DNA from 3 places in the Janthinobacterium sp. OK676 genome. Region 1 is predicted to be linked to each of the others. Evidence: predicted binding sites of a transcription regulator. Region 1 holds the regulator's gene; each other region holds the start of a gene.
The links. The regulator sigma-54, encoded in region 1, starts transcription at its own class of promoters, with help from an activator protein. The targets are predictions, from matches to a motif close to TGGCANGNAANCTGCTTT.
Positions count from the first base shown of each region.

Region 2: BLU39_RS00220 (circularly permuted type 2 ATP-grasp protein) is a predicted target of sigma-54. The motif match lies at 1,887-1,904, and genes of this name have one in related genera.
Region 3: BLU39_RS12740 (EDSAP-1 family PEP-CTERM protein) is a predicted target of sigma-54. The motif match lies at 1,951-1,968, and genes of this name have one in related genera.

Region 1 covers NZ_FNHA01000015.1:79,338-84,122, reverse strand. Annotated here, with positions in the region: gene rapZ (RNase adapter RapZ) at 1-691, shown strand, start outside; gene BLU39_RS25125 (enoyl-CoA hydratase/isomerase family protein) at 693-1,778, opposite strand; gene raiA (ribosome hibernation-promoting factor, HPF/YfiA family) at 1,910-2,269, opposite strand; gene BLU39_RS25115 (RNA polymerase factor sigma-54) at 2,339-3,817, opposite strand; gene lptB (LPS export ABC transporter ATP-binding protein) at 3,822-4,577, opposite strand; gene lptA (lipopolysaccharide transport periplasmic protein LptA) at 4,577-4,785, opposite strand, start outside.
Region 2 covers NZ_FNHA01000001.1:51,341-56,125, reverse strand. Annotated here, with positions in the region: gene BLU39_RS00230 (hypothetical protein) at 1-554, shown strand, start outside; gene BLU39_RS00225 (sensor histidine kinase) at 639-1,766, shown strand; gene BLU39_RS00220 (circularly permuted type 2 ATP-grasp protein) at 1,940-3,394, shown strand; gene BLU39_RS00215 (alpha-E domain-containing protein) at 3,388-4,332, shown strand; gene BLU39_RS00210 (transglutaminase family protein) at 4,332-4,785, shown strand, end outside.
Region 3 covers NZ_FNHA01000005.1:281,442-286,226, reverse strand. Annotated here, with positions in the region: gene BLU39_RS12755 (hypothetical protein) at 1-263, opposite strand, end outside; gene BLU39_RS12750 (hypothetical protein) at 424-798, shown strand; gene BLU39_RS12745 (SDR family oxidoreductase) at 834-1,832, shown strand; gene BLU39_RS12740 (EDSAP-1 family PEP-CTERM protein) at 2,056-3,048, shown strand; gene BLU39_RS12735 (LytR C-terminal domain-containing protein) at 3,116-4,189, opposite strand; gene BLU39_RS12730 (type II secretion system F family protein) at 4,201-4,785, opposite strand, start outside.

The sequences.
Region 1 (4,785 bases):
GCGCAGCGCCGAGTCGCTCGTCAGCCTGCCGCACAATGTGGCCCTGCTGCGCGACCAGGGGCACGACGTCAAGGTCATGTTCTTGACGGCTACCACGCATTCGCTGGTGGCGCGCTTCTCGGAAACGCGGCGCAGCCATCCGCTGTCGCACGAACTGCGTCCGAACCAGAATCCGGCCAGCCGCCGCACCCTGATCGAATGCATCTCGGAAGAACGCGAGCGCCTGTCGGCCATCGAACAGCTGGGCCACGTGATCGACACGTCGGAGCTGAGCGCCAACAAGCTGCGCGCCTGGATCAAGGATATCGTCGCCTCCGAGCGTGCACCGCTGACCCTGTTCTTCGAATCGTTCGCCTTCAAGCTGGGCGTGCCGCTGGACGCCGACTTCGTCTTCGATGTGCGGGCCTTGCCGAACCCCTATTACGACCTGGCCCTGCGCCCCCTCGACGGACGCGACGCGCCCGTGATCGCCTTCCTCGACGCGCAGCCGAGCGCGCTGGAATTGCTGGCCGACATACGCGCCTTCATCGAGAAATGGTTGCCATCATTCAAGTCCGACAACCGCAGCTACCTGACGGTGGCCCTGGGCTGCACGGGCGGCCAGCACCGCTCCGTGTACATGGCGGAACGGCTGGCGCAATACTTCGGGCCCAACGAACGCGTCGTCTTGCGCCACCGCGAACGCGCCTAGTTTAATTCAGGTGGCGCAGCGGATGCGCTTGCGCCGGCCAGACGGGAGCGAAGAAGCGCGCCACCATGGCCGCGTCGACCTCGTCCAGGCTTGATGGATTCCAGCGCGGCGCATTATCCTTGTCGACCACCAGCGCGCGCACGCCCTCGAGCACTTCGCCATGTTCGAAATTGTGGCGCACCACCGTGCGTTCCATGCGCAGGCAATCGGCCACGCCCAGGTGGGCGCCCCGCTGCAGCAATTCCAACGTCACGGACATCATCAGGGGCGAGCGCAGGCGCATGGCCGCCAAGGCCTTGCTGGCGAACGCACCGTCGTCCTGCGCCAGCGAGGCCATGATGGCTGCCACGGAGCCAGCGCTGAAATGGCGATCCAGCGCCGCGCGCGCCGTGGCCAGGGAAGAAACGCCCGCCTTGGCCTGGAACGGCGCCGCCAGGGCCTTGATCGCCACCGGCAAGGCCTCGCCCGGCGTCGATTCGAACAGGTCCAGCAGGGCCCCCACCTGCGCTTCGGGCAGGTAGACATCGGCCAGGCCCGTGTACAGGGCGTCGGCCGCGTTGATCGTCAAGCCCGTCAAGCCCAGGTACAGACCCAGCTGTCCAGCCAGGCGGGACAGGAAATAGCTGCCGCCCACGTCCGGAAACAGGCCGATATTGACTTCCGGCATGGCCATGCGCGTGCGGCCCGTGACGATGCGCAGGCAGTTGCCGGGGCTAGCTTGCGCCACGCCCATGCCCCCGCCCATCACCACGCCATCCATCACGGCAATATACGGTTTCGGATAGAAATGAATCAAATGATTCAAAGCGTATTCTTCCGTAAAGAAATCTTCCAGCAAGGCACTGCCGCCTTGCGGCGTGGCCAGGCCCGCATCGTAAAAGAAACGGATGTCGCCGCCGGCGCACAGGCCCTTCTCGCTGCTGGAGCGGATCACGACGGCGTCCACCTGGGGATCATCGCGCCAGACCAGCAGGGCCGCGCTCAGGGCGCGCACCATGTCCAGCGACAGGGAATTCAAGGCTTTCGGACGGTCGAGCACGATGTGGCCCGTGCGGTTGCGGATGGCAGTCTGGACGAAGTCGCTCATGGCAGGCAGGAAAGAAGTGAAAGTGCAAACATTCTAGCGCCTGCGCGGGGAACATTGCGTTCCGCTGGGCGCAAAAAAGGGCGCAATGTGCGCCCTTAGTTGATCACAACCGGTTGAAAGTCGCAGGCCGCTTAGGCGGGGGCGAATTCTTCTTCCGAGCTGTCTGGCAGATGCTTGATCGCCTCTTTACCGTGCCCTTGCACTTTGGTTTTGTATTTCATCACTTGCCTATCGAGCTTGTCGATCAGGGCATCGATTGCGGCGTACAAGTCTTGCGCCAGGCTTTCCACATAGACGGTCTTGCCACTCAGACGCAGGTTGACTTCGGCCTTTTGACGTTTTTCTTTCTCTTTGAGGTTATCCACGGTCAGAATCACGGCGATATCGATGACTTGATCGAAATGACGTTTCACGCGCTCCAGCTTCGTTTGTACGTATTCACGGATGGCTGGTGTCACTTCGAGATGATGTCCGCTGATGGTGAGATTCATACACACTCCTAAAGATGATCGGGTTCGTGCGGTCCATCGTATCCGGCCCGCAGAGGAACCGAAAAAAACTTACAAACACTTACGCAGGCTCACTGGCGGAATTTTTAATGCTTCCCGGTATTTGGCAACAGTACGTCGCGCAATCACCATGCCTTGTTCCCCCAGCATGTCCGCAATCTTACTGTCGGATAAAGGATTTTTAGGGTCTTCTGCTCCTGTCAGTTGCACGATCAATGCCCGTATCGCCGTCGATGACGCTTCGCCCCCCGCTTCGGTGGCGACGTGGCTACCAAAGAAATATTTCAACTCGAACATGCCGTGCGGGGTCAGCATGTACTTTTGAGTTGTTACCCGCGAGATAGTACTCTCGTGTAAACCCAGTGTATCAGCTATTTCACGGAGCACAAGGGGGCGCATGGCAACGGCCCCATGCGAGAAAAAGTTCTTTTGTCTTTCTACTATCGCCTGTGCCACGCGCAGGATGGTGTCGAAGCGCTGGCGCATATTCTTGATCAGCCACTTGGCTTCCTGCAACTGTGCGCCCATGGCACCTTCGCCCTTGCCCTGCTTGAGCAGGTTGGCGTACATGGCGTTCACGCGCAGGCGCGGCATGACGTCGTTGTTCAGGGTCACTTGCCAGCCATTGCGCGCGCGCTTGACGACGACGTCGGGCACCACGTAATCGGACACGTCAGAGGCGAACACGGCACCCGGATGCGGGTTGCATTGGCGAATCACCGTCTGCGCTTCGCGCAAGTCTTCATCGTCGCAATCGAGGGCTTTTTTCAGCTTGTTGAAATCACGCTGGGCAAACCAGGCCAGGTGCTTTTCCACGATGACGAGGGCCATGCGCCGCGTCACCATGGCAACCTGCGGCAAGCGCTTGATCTGCAGGGCCAGACATTCGGACGCATTGCGCGCGCCCACGCCGGGCGGATCGAAACTTTGCAGCAGCGCCAGGGCCGTGCGCATCTCGTCCGCGTCGATTTCCAGCTCTTCCGGCAGGCGCGCCAGGATGTCGTCGAGCGACTCTTCCAGGTAGCCATTGTCGTCGAGCGCGTCGATGATCAGCTCGACCAGCGCGCGGTCGCGCAATTCGAGCACCGTCACGCGCATCTGCTCCATCAGGTGTTCGCGCAGGGTGCAGTGATGGGCTTCCAGTTGCGGACGGGAATCTTCGTCGTCGGGCGCCTTGCCCCGGCTCGCCTCGCTCCAGTCGCTGTCGCCGCCATCCACGGCGGCCGGGCCCTCGCCCGCCTCGCCGTCAAAGGTTTCCGCTTCAGCCGGCGCCGCGGGCGCCTCCTGGCCTGGCGGCTGGGGCGGCGCTTCGGCCGGCGCGGCCGTCGAACTCAAGGCGCCATCGGACAGCAGGCGCAGCGAACGGTCGAGCGGATCGTCGAGCCGTTCGAGCAGGGGATTGTCCGTCAGCAGTTGCTCTAGTTCCTGGTGCAATTCCAGGGTAGACAATTGCAACAGGCGTATCGATTGCTGCAACTGCGGCGTCAGTGCCAGGTGCTGCGAGGTGCGCAGCTGCAATGATTGTTTCATTGGCTCACATACGGAAGTGTTCGCCCAGATAGACCCGGCGTACCGACTCGTTCGCGATGATGTCGTCGGGGCGTCCCGACGCCAGCACCGAGCCCTGGTTGATGATGTAGGCACGGTCGCAAATACCCAGCGTCTCGCGCACATTATGATCGGTGATGAGCACGCCGATATTGCGCTCCTTCAAGAAGCGCACGATGCGCTGGATCTCGATCACGGCGATCGGATCGACACCGGCGAACGGCTCGTCAAGCAGCACGAAACGGGGATCGGTGGCCAGCGCGCGGGCGATTTCCACGCGGCGGCGCTCGCCGCCCGACAGGGACAAGGCCTGGTTCTCGCGCAACTTTTCAATCTGCAAGTCGGCCAGCAATTTATCCAGACGTTCCTCGATCTCGGCCTTCTTCAGGGGGCGGCCTTCGACGGTCTGGATTTCCAGCACGGCGCGGATATTGTCTTCCACCGTCAGCTTGCGGAACACGGACGCTTCCTGCGGCAGATAGGACAGGCCCATCTGCGCGCGGCGATGGATCGGCAGGCTGGAAATGTCCACGCCGCTGATGTCGATGCTGCCGCCGTCCGACGGCACCAGGCCGACGATCATGTAGAACGAGGTAGTCTTGCCGGCGCCGTTCGGGCCCAGCAACCCCACCACTTCACCGCATTCGACTTGCAGCGAAACATCATGCACGACTTGCCGCTTGCCATAGGTTTTTTGCAGACCGCGAACGATCAGGGTGCTGCCGCAACGAGTATTGTCCATTATTTCGTTCCTGGCGCAGGCGTGGCCGGCGCTTTCTCCGCCGCCGGCGCCTTGGTCTTCGGCTGGATCACCATGCGCACGCTGCCGCCATCGGGCGTGCTGGTGCCGCTGTTGGTATTTTCCATCTGGAATACTTCCTTGCGGCTGTCATACGAGATGAACGCGCCGTTGGCCACGTCGGTCACTTTCGTGCCTTCCAGGCGCGTTA
Region 2 (4,785 bases), on a different contig from region 1:
GGCTGGCCGCGCCCATGGCCCGCTATTTCGTCATCCACGACACCAGCTACCCGAATTTCCTGCTGGAGCCCATTCCCGGCCACATCAACGACGCCAGCTGGGATTTCAACGATTTCAATCTACGCAACCCCGCGCTGGGCGGCGGCCCGAAAGGCCATGTCTACGTCAACCGCCAGGGAAACTCCTTGCAGGTGCGTGACTTCGGCACGGCCGGCTACGCCAGCAAGCTGGAAAAAGACAAGCCCTCGCTGACGGGCCTGTTCCTGCACGTGGAACTGGTGCAGCCGCGCAACTCCGTACCCGGCGGCGGCAAGGGCAACGACGGGCTGGCGCCCGATCCCGGCTTCACCTCGGCCCAATATGCGCGCCTGGCCCTGCTGTACATCGCCGCCAGCGTGCGCAAGGGCACGTGGCTGATCCCCGCCTTCCACGCCGTGCTCGATACGGGCTTTGCGAATGGCCATGACGATCCGCAGAACTTTTCGCTGGAGCAATGGGATACGGCCCTCGGTCATTTGAGCGCCGTCATGACCGGCGCCGACGCGCCAAATTGAACACCACCCGCACGCCGATTTGGAGGATACTTTAGCTCCCGCCGTTGCACGGCGCGGATGCCGAGCTGTCGATGGAGAGCTGCGATGACCTATGCCTCTGACCAGAAAATGCACGTGCTGGACATGCCCGCGCGCACGCGGCGCATCTTCAGCATGCGCGATGCCGTGCTGACGCAATGGGAACACGAGGTGCGCGCCAAGGTACGCGGCGCCGATGCCCTGCTGACACCGATATTGATCAATACCTTGCCCGCCTTCTTCGACAACCTGGCCGAAGCGCTGACGCCAGGCTATCCGCGCGACAATGCCACCAGCCATACCAATGCCCCTGCCGTGCACGGCAACGAACGGGCGCGCATGACCAGCTATGGCCCGGAACAGGTGATCCAGGAATACCAGATCTTCCGCGACTGTTTCGCCGATGCGGCCCTCGAAGCGGGCGTGCCGCTGCGGCGCCGCGACTGGCAGGTGATCAATGCCTCGATCGATACGGGCATACGCGAAGCCATCCTGGAATTTACCGCCATGCACGAAAGCTTCCAGCGGCGCATCGCCGCCGGCCTGTCGCACGACATGCGCAATCCCCTGTCCGTCATGCTCAACAGCGCCCAGTTGCTGCAGCGGCGCGCGCAGCAGCTCGACGTGCCGGCCCTGGCGTCGAAAATCATCGAACACGGCAAGCGTCTCGACGAGATGATCCAGGAATTGCTCGATACGCTCAGCTACCACCGCGGGCAAAAGCTGCCGCTGGTGCTGCAGCGCTTCGACATCCTGCCGCTGGCGCGCCAGGTGGGCGACAGCGTCAATACCGGCCATCCGGGCAAATGCCTGGTGACGGGCGCGTCCGTGACGGGCTGGTGGTGCGAGAATTCGCTGCGCCGCGCCCTGGAAAACCTGGTCGGCAACGCCCTCAAGTACGGCGACGACGGCCCCATCCATATCCACGTCAACACCTTGCGCGAACGTATGATACTCACCGTGCACAACACGGGCAGCACTATCGCCCCCGACCAGGCCGAGCGCATCTTCGAGTACCTGCGCCGCGAACACCAGGGCAGCGCGCCCGGCTGGGGCATCGGCCTGCCCTTCGTGCAAAACGTGGCGGAAAGCCATGGCGGCAGCGCGCTGGTCGACAGCGCGCCGGAAACGGGCACCACGTTTACCATCGACCTGCCCATCGATTGCCGGCCCTTCGTCACGCCGGACGCTTGAGCTCGCCGCTACCTGCCCCAACACCGGCACTTTCCGAGCAGTAACGCACCAAAGCGGTGCGGATGACGGATTTATGCCACAAAAATGGTCATTTTTTACACACTTTCAGGTGTGCGCCATTGGCACGCTTCCTGCTGAGCTATAGTCAGACACGGCTCAAGGGAAATCACAACATGGCAAATTTTTTCAATGAAATGACTGCAAATGAGGTGGGTACGGACAGCAAGGTACGTGAACACTATCGTGAATTCAGCAGCTGGCTGGCGCAGCAATCCCCCGAGACCATCGCCCGCAAGCGGGCCGAGGCCGACCTGACGTTCCGCCGGGTCGGCATCACGTTCGCCGTCTACGGCGACGATGCCGGCACGGAGCGCCTGATTCCGTTCGACACCATCCCGCGCATCATTCCCGCCGCCGAATGGGCGCAGATGCAGACGGGCCTGGTGCAGAGGGTGCAAGCCTTGAACATGTTCATCCATGATATTTATCATGAGCAAAACATCATCAAGGCGGGCATCATTCCTGCCGAGCAAATCTACAAGAATGCCCAGTACCGCCCGGAAATGCAGGGCATTTCCGTCGCCTCCGACATTTACGCCCACATCGCCGGCGTCGACATCGTGCGGGCGGGACAGGGCGAATTCTATGTACTGGAAGACAATCTGCGCGTGCCGTCCGGCGTGTCCTACATGCTGGAAGACCGCAAGATGATGATGCGGCTGTTCCCGGAACTGTTCGCGCGCAACCGCATCGCGCCCGTCGACCATTACCCGGACATGCTGCTCGACAACTTGCGCTCCGTCGCGCCCATGGGCGTCGATGACCCCACGGTCGTCGTCATGACGCCGGGCATGTACAACTCCGCCTACTTCGAACATGCGTTCCTGGCCCAGCAGATGGGCGTGGAACTGGTCGAAGGCAAGGATCTGTTTGTCAACGACAACTCTGTTTACATGCGCACGACGCGCGGCCCCAAGCGAGTCGACGTGATCTACCGCCGCGTGGACGACGATTTCCTCGACCCGCTGGCCTTCCGCTCGGACTCGTCCCTGGGCGTGCCGGGCCTGCTGTCCGTCTACCGCGCCGGCCGGGTGACCCTGGCGAACGCCATCGGCACGGGCGTGGCCGACGACAAGTCGATCTATCCTTTTGTTCCCGACATGATCAAGTTCTATCTGTCGCAAGAGCCGATACTCAACAACGTGCCGACCTACCAGTGCCGCAAGAGCGCCGACTTGTCCTACGTGCTGGCGAACCTGGCGCAGCTCGTCGTCAAGGAAGTGCATGGCGCGGGAGGCTACGGCATGCTGGTGGGTCCCGCGTCCAGCGCCGCGCAGATCGAGGACTTCCGCCAGCGCCTGCTGGCCAATCCGGGCGGCTACATCGCCCAGCCGACACTGGCCCTGTCCGCCTGTCCCACCTACGTGGAATCGGGCATCGCGCCGCGCCACATCGATTTGCGTCCGTTCGTGCTGTCGGGCAAGACGATTTCCATGGTGCCCGGCGGCCTGACCCGCGTGGCGCTGGGCGAAGGTTCGCTCGTGGTCAATTCCTCGCAAGGGGGCGGCACCAAGGATACCTGGGTACTGGAAGCCACATCCGCTTTTGCAGGAGAGAAAACATGCTGAGCCGCACCGCCGATCATTTGTTCTGGATGGCCCGCTACACGGAGCGGGCGGAAAACACGGCGCGCATGCTCGACGTCAATATGCAGACCTCGATGCTGCCCCAGTCCGAACAGGACGCGGAACAAGGCTGGCGCGCCACCCTGGGTATTTCCGAGCTGCAAAGCGCGTACGACCATAAATATGGCCGCTTCCATACACGCGACGTGCTCGACTTCATGGTGCGCGACCCGAACAACCCCTCGTCCATCCTCGCCTGCCTGACGGGCGCGCGCGAAAACGCCCGCGCCGTGCGCGGTACCCTGACGACGGAAGTGTGGGAAATCCAGAACGCCACCTGGCTCGACATGCAGAAACGCCTGAAAAGCAATCTGCTGGAAACGGACCCCAGCCAGTTCTTCGAATGGGTCAAGTACCGCTCGCACCTGTCGCGCGGCGTCACGCTGGGCACCATGCTCAAGGATGAGGCCATCCACTTCATTCGCCTCGGCACCTTCCTCGAGCGGGCCGACAACACGGCGCGCATCCTCGACGTGAAGTTCCACGGCGCGCGCGACACGTCGAAAGACATCACCCAGCGCGATTTTTACTACTGGGCGGCCCTGCTGCGCTCCGTTTCCGGCTTTGAAATCTACCGCAAGGTCTACCGCGACGTGATCACGCCGGCGCGGGTGGCGGAATTGCTGATGCTGCGCGGCGACATGCCCAGGTCGCTCCTGGCCTGCATGGATGACGTGGTGGAAAACCTCAAGCACATCCGCAACGATGTGTCGGCTGATACGGAACGCTTCGCGGGCAAGTTGCACGCGGAACTGAAATTCGGCCATATCGACGACATCATGAAGGCGGGCCTGCACCTGACCCTGACGGAGTTTCTGGAAAACATCTATGACCTGGGCAACCGGGTCAGCCGCGACTTCCTCGTTCCCCTGGCGGCCTGATGCAGCTCACCATCCGCCACGAAACCGCGTACGCCTACAGTGCGCCGCTGGCCTACACCATCCAGCAGCTGCACCTGACGCCGCGTATCGAACCGCAGCAGCGCGCCCTGTCCTGGCAAATCACGACGCCGGGCCGGTGCCACGCCTACACGGATGCCTACGGCAACCTGTCGCACATGCTGACGATCAGCGGCAGCCATCAATCGCTGAGCCTGGTGGCGCACGGCGTGGTGGAAACCATCTACCCGCACAAGGGACGGCTGAACCTGGTCGATACCCTGTCGCCGCTGTTGTTTACCATGCCGACACCGCTGACGCAGGCCGATTCCGCCATCCTCGACCTGGCGGCCGCCAGCTTGCCGGACCGCACAGTGACGACGGGCACCGGGCACTTGCTGCGCCTGGCGGAGCACATCGTCGGCAAGGTCGCCTATGAAAGCGGCGCCACTATGG
Region 3 (4,785 bases), on a different contig from region 1:
CTGTCCAGCGCGGTCTCAATGACCTTTTCCGGCAAGCTGTAGACGGTCGCCCAGCTGGCGCGGCCGTCCTGCGTGTTGGCGGGAAAGCTGTGCGTCTCGATCGGCCAGTGGTATTTGCGTTTCAGCGCTTTCACGATGGCGGCCAGCGAGACGCGGCCTTGCAGCGGTTCGGCGCCGGACTGGTCGCGGTTCGACAGTAGCACGGCCAGGACCTGGCCGCGGCCCGTGCGTGCGCCGGGGAAGGTGGGGGTTTTGTTTGCCATGGCCTATTTTACCGGGCAATGATCGGCGAGAGGCGATGTGCCGCACCTTTGATCTGGCGCAAACGCCGCATCGGCTTTGCGGCCACGATGGACGTTTCGACAGGCTGCCAGTGCCCCTCTGGCAGCCTGGACCTGTCATCAAGGGGCACAGGAGCCTATCATGCACAGCCTGAACATCCAAGCCATGCAATGGCAGCCCGTCGCCGATATTTCCGCCGTCAATCCGCTGCTGCCCGACGATCTCGCCTGCTTTCGCGAACTGCGCGACGTGCTGCAACGTTATGGCGCGCTCGACCGCTTTGGCATTTCCCTGATCCACCGCCATTTCGACATCGCCGACGACGAGGAATTGATGGAGTACACGGATGCGGAAGCACGCACCCTGACGGTAAAGCCTGTCAAGAAAAGCGACATCGACTGGCAGCACACGACGATTACCAACTGGAAATTGACGGAAGACGAGGAAGTGGCGCGCATCGGTTGCGGCTGCGCGCGCAATTCGGGTGGCCACCTCGGCTATCACCGCGGTACCTGAACCTGCCAATTGCCGCGCCCTTGAAAGGTCCTGCCATGGATGATCCCAAACTCAGCAAGTCACGCCGCAGCTTTGTCGAAGGCATGGCCGGCGGCGCACTGGCCGCCTTCGCCGTGCCCACGGCGGCACAGCCGGCGGAGGCGCCGGTGCCCGCCGGACCCAGGCCGCTGGCACCCGGCTATCCGCGCCCGCCTTTTCCCGTCCAGCAGCAGCCGTGGCCGGGCCTGGCCAGCCGCATGCAGCCCCGGCCCGACCATGGCGAAACCAGTTACAAGGGATCGGGGCGCCTGCTGGGGCGCAAGGCCTTGATCACGGGCGGCGATTCCGGCATCGGGCGGGCGGCGGCCATCGCCTTTGCGCGCGAAGGCGCCGACGTGGCCATCAACTACCTGCCGGCCGAAGAGTCCGATGCGCAGGAAGTGTTGCAGCTGATCCGCGCGGCCGGGCGCAAGGCCGTGGCCATCCCTGGCGACATCAAAAGCGAGGCGTTTTGCCAGCGCCTGGTCAGCGAAGCGGCCCGCCAGCTGGGTGGCCTGGATATTCTGGTCAACAATGCGGGACGGCAATTCTCGCGCGACTCCATCCTCGACATCAGCACGGCGCAGTTTGACGACACCTTCAAGACCAATGTCTACGCCATGTTCTGGATCACGAAAGCGGCCGTGCCCCTGCTGCCAGCCGGCGCCAGCATCATCAATACCGCCTCCGTGAATGCCTACGATCCCGGCGAGAACATCATCGATTACGCCGCCACCAAGGGCGCGATCATGATCTTTACCAAAGGGCTGGCCAAGCAGCTGGCGAAACAGAACATCCGCGTCAATGCCGTCGCGCCCGGCCCCTTCTGGACGGCATTGCAAGTGACGGGCGGGCAATCACCGGACAAGATTCCCGCGTTCGGCCAGGACACGCCCATGGGACGCCCGGGGCAGCCGGCGGAACTGGCGGCCGTGTATGTGTTGCTGGCATCCCCGGAATCGAGTTACGCCACTGGCCAGGTGTATGGCGCCGTCGGCGGGCGCGGCGGTCCCTAGCACGCAGTGACGCCGGTGCCGGCACCACCCGCCAGGCGCCGTCGGCCTTTCTTACACTTTGCTTCAACCGGCTCAGTTCGCTTTGCACAAGTACTTGATTCCATGTGATTTTTTTGTGTGGCACGCAAGCTGCTTATCACTGTCTACGAGATGAATCCAGGCAGGTCATTCTGGATTTTTCATCCCCCGGATTTTCCGAGACTGACTACGATAAGAGGCTGCGATGAACATCGATCACACACGAAGCAAGACCCTGGGCTGGCTGGGCGCACTGGCGGCGGCAAGCTTGCTTGCCAGCGGCCAGGCGCAGGCCGGTGCGTACGGCCTGGCCGTCAACGAGTTGAACACTTTCCGCATCACCACCAGCGCCGGCGCGCTGTCGCTGGCCGGCGCCAACCGCAATGCCAGCGACAGCGCCTTCTTCGAGGGCGGCGTGGCCGTCAATCCGCGCGCCGTCAATACGGGCCCGGCCGCCAACGCGGACGTGCTGCAAGTATGTTCGGGCGGCGGCTGCAGCGGCTTGCCGCAAAATAACTACGCACCCAGCCCCAGTTCCACCCTGGAGTTCGCCCGCGGCGACGCGCATGCCTTTGGCAATATGCTCACGGCCGCCGGCTCCACCGTGCGCGCCGTTGCGGAAGCACAGCGCGACACGGTCGGCGCCGCCACGGCCACGGCGGGTGACACGCTCACCGGCTCCGTCAACCTGACCCTGTCGAGCGCCGGCTTCATCACCTTCAACTTCATGGCGCGGCGCGACCTGCGCACCAGCGTGACGACGATGGGCGACAAGTCGAACGTGTCGATCATGGATATCTTCAATATCTCGTGCAATACTTCCAGTCCCGTGGGCTGCCTGTCGCGCGCGAACGCCGATGGCGTGATCTTCCAGTTCGCGCCCGATGGCGACGCCAGCAATGGCAGCGACATCAACGGCAACCATACGGTCGGCAGCCTCGATCCCTTCAGCCTGAACATGACGGCCGGCACCAACGACCCGGCCACCGGGCGCGCCTTCACGAATGGCTTTGCGATGTTTTCGCTGACGTCGAATTTCGCCCTGCCCGCCGGCAGCTACACCATGAACTTTTCGAAGTCCACGCGCACCGATATCGTCGTCATCGACCCCCTGCAGGTACCGGAGCCAGGCACCCTGTTCCTGCTGGGCACGGGATTGGCGGCCCTGGCCTTTACGCGCCGCCGGCAGCCGACATAATCAGCAGCATGAAAAAAACGCGGCGCCCGTCAAGGCGCCGCGTTTTTTTTGTGCCGCTCAAAACGTGTTAACCGAGCCGTGCCAGCGCCCGGCGCGCCATCTGCAATTGCTGCAGATAATAGCGGTGCAGCATGGCGGGATCGGTGAGGTCGCGCCCCAATACCAGGCGCAGTTCGCTGGCAGGGCAGTCGGCGGCCTGGGTCTGTACTTGAGCGCCCAGCTGGCGGGCCAGCTGGCGCGCCGCCTGTTCTTGCGCGGGCCGGTATTCGACGCGCGTGCGCGCCACCTGGAAGCGGGTTTCATTGGCCAGGCGCACCACCTGCACGGGCGCGCCAGCCAGGCTGCGCGCCAGCGCGGCGGCCAGACCGGGCACGCCGTTGCCATTCACGATTTCCAGGCGCGGATGCGGCACGCTGGCTGCCGGTGCAAGCGCCACAGACTGCGACGCGGCAGCGGGCACGCTGCGCACGACGGCCGGCGGCACGCGCCGCAGGCGGGCCAGACCATCGCTCTGCGTGATCTCCACGCGCGCCATGGCGGGCACATCCCGTGTCTGCGCCTCCGCCGGCACGGGCTGTGGCGACTGCTCGCCGTGCAATAACGCCATGTCGCGCCGCACATCGTGTTCCTGCAAGCTGCTCGCCTGGCGCCGCATGACGGCGGCGCGCTCGTGCTGCCCCAGCCGTTCCAGCACCTGCGCCAGATGCCGCCAGGCCAGCGCATTGAGCGGGTCGAGCAGACAGGCCTGTTCCAGCGCAGTCAACGCCTGCGCATCGCGCCCGCTTAAATAATAGGCATGACCGAGATTGCTGAACAGATAGGCCTGCCGTGGCTGCGGCGTGCCCGCCTCCTGCGTCAAGGCCAGCCAATGGGCGATCGCCGCGTCGTGGTCGCCCCGCTGCGCATGCAGCACGGCCAGGCCGTTGCGCGCGTTCACGTGGCGCGGTGCGGCGCGCAAGGCTTGTTCATAGGCCGCTTGCGCCGCCGGCAAATCGCCCCGCTCGAAATGCTGGCGCCCCGCCGCATAGGCGGCATCGGCGTCGGGCCACGCTGGCAACAGCGCGTGGGCCAGCTGGGTGGTACAGGCGGCCAGGCCCAGGCAGGCGCAGGCGGCGGCCAGGCGGGAAATCATCAAGCGCATGGTAGCTCCTTTCAGCGGCTGGCCATGGCCGGCACGAGCACGCGATAGACTTCGATCACGGCCGGCCCCATGAGCACCAGCATCAGGGTGGGAAAGACGCAAAAGATCAGCGGGAACAGCAGTTTCAGGGCGATCTTCGCTGCTGCCTCTTCTGCAAGCAGGCTGCGCTTGCCGCGCAGGTTTTCCGAATGCACGCGCAGCGAATCGCCCATGCTGGTACCGAAGCGCTCCGATTGAATCAGCATGGCGACCAAGGTGTCGACGTCTTCCACGCCGCTGCGCAGGGCCAGGTTGCGCAGCGCCTTTTCCTTGGAAAAGCCGGCGCGCATTTCCATCAGCACCAGCTGCAATTCCTGCGCCAGCACCACGCTCTTGATATGGATTTCGCCCGACACCTTCACCAGCGCCCGCTCCAGGCTCAGGCCCGCTTCCACGCACACGGTCAGCAAATCGAGCGCGTCGGGAATGTTTTCAAAGATGTCGCGCTGGCGCCGCTTGGCCGTGCTGGCCAGCACCAGATTGGGCAGGTAATAGCCGACGGTGGCGCTGACGCACAGCAGCAACAGCAGCACGCTGCGCAACTGCGCCGCCATGGC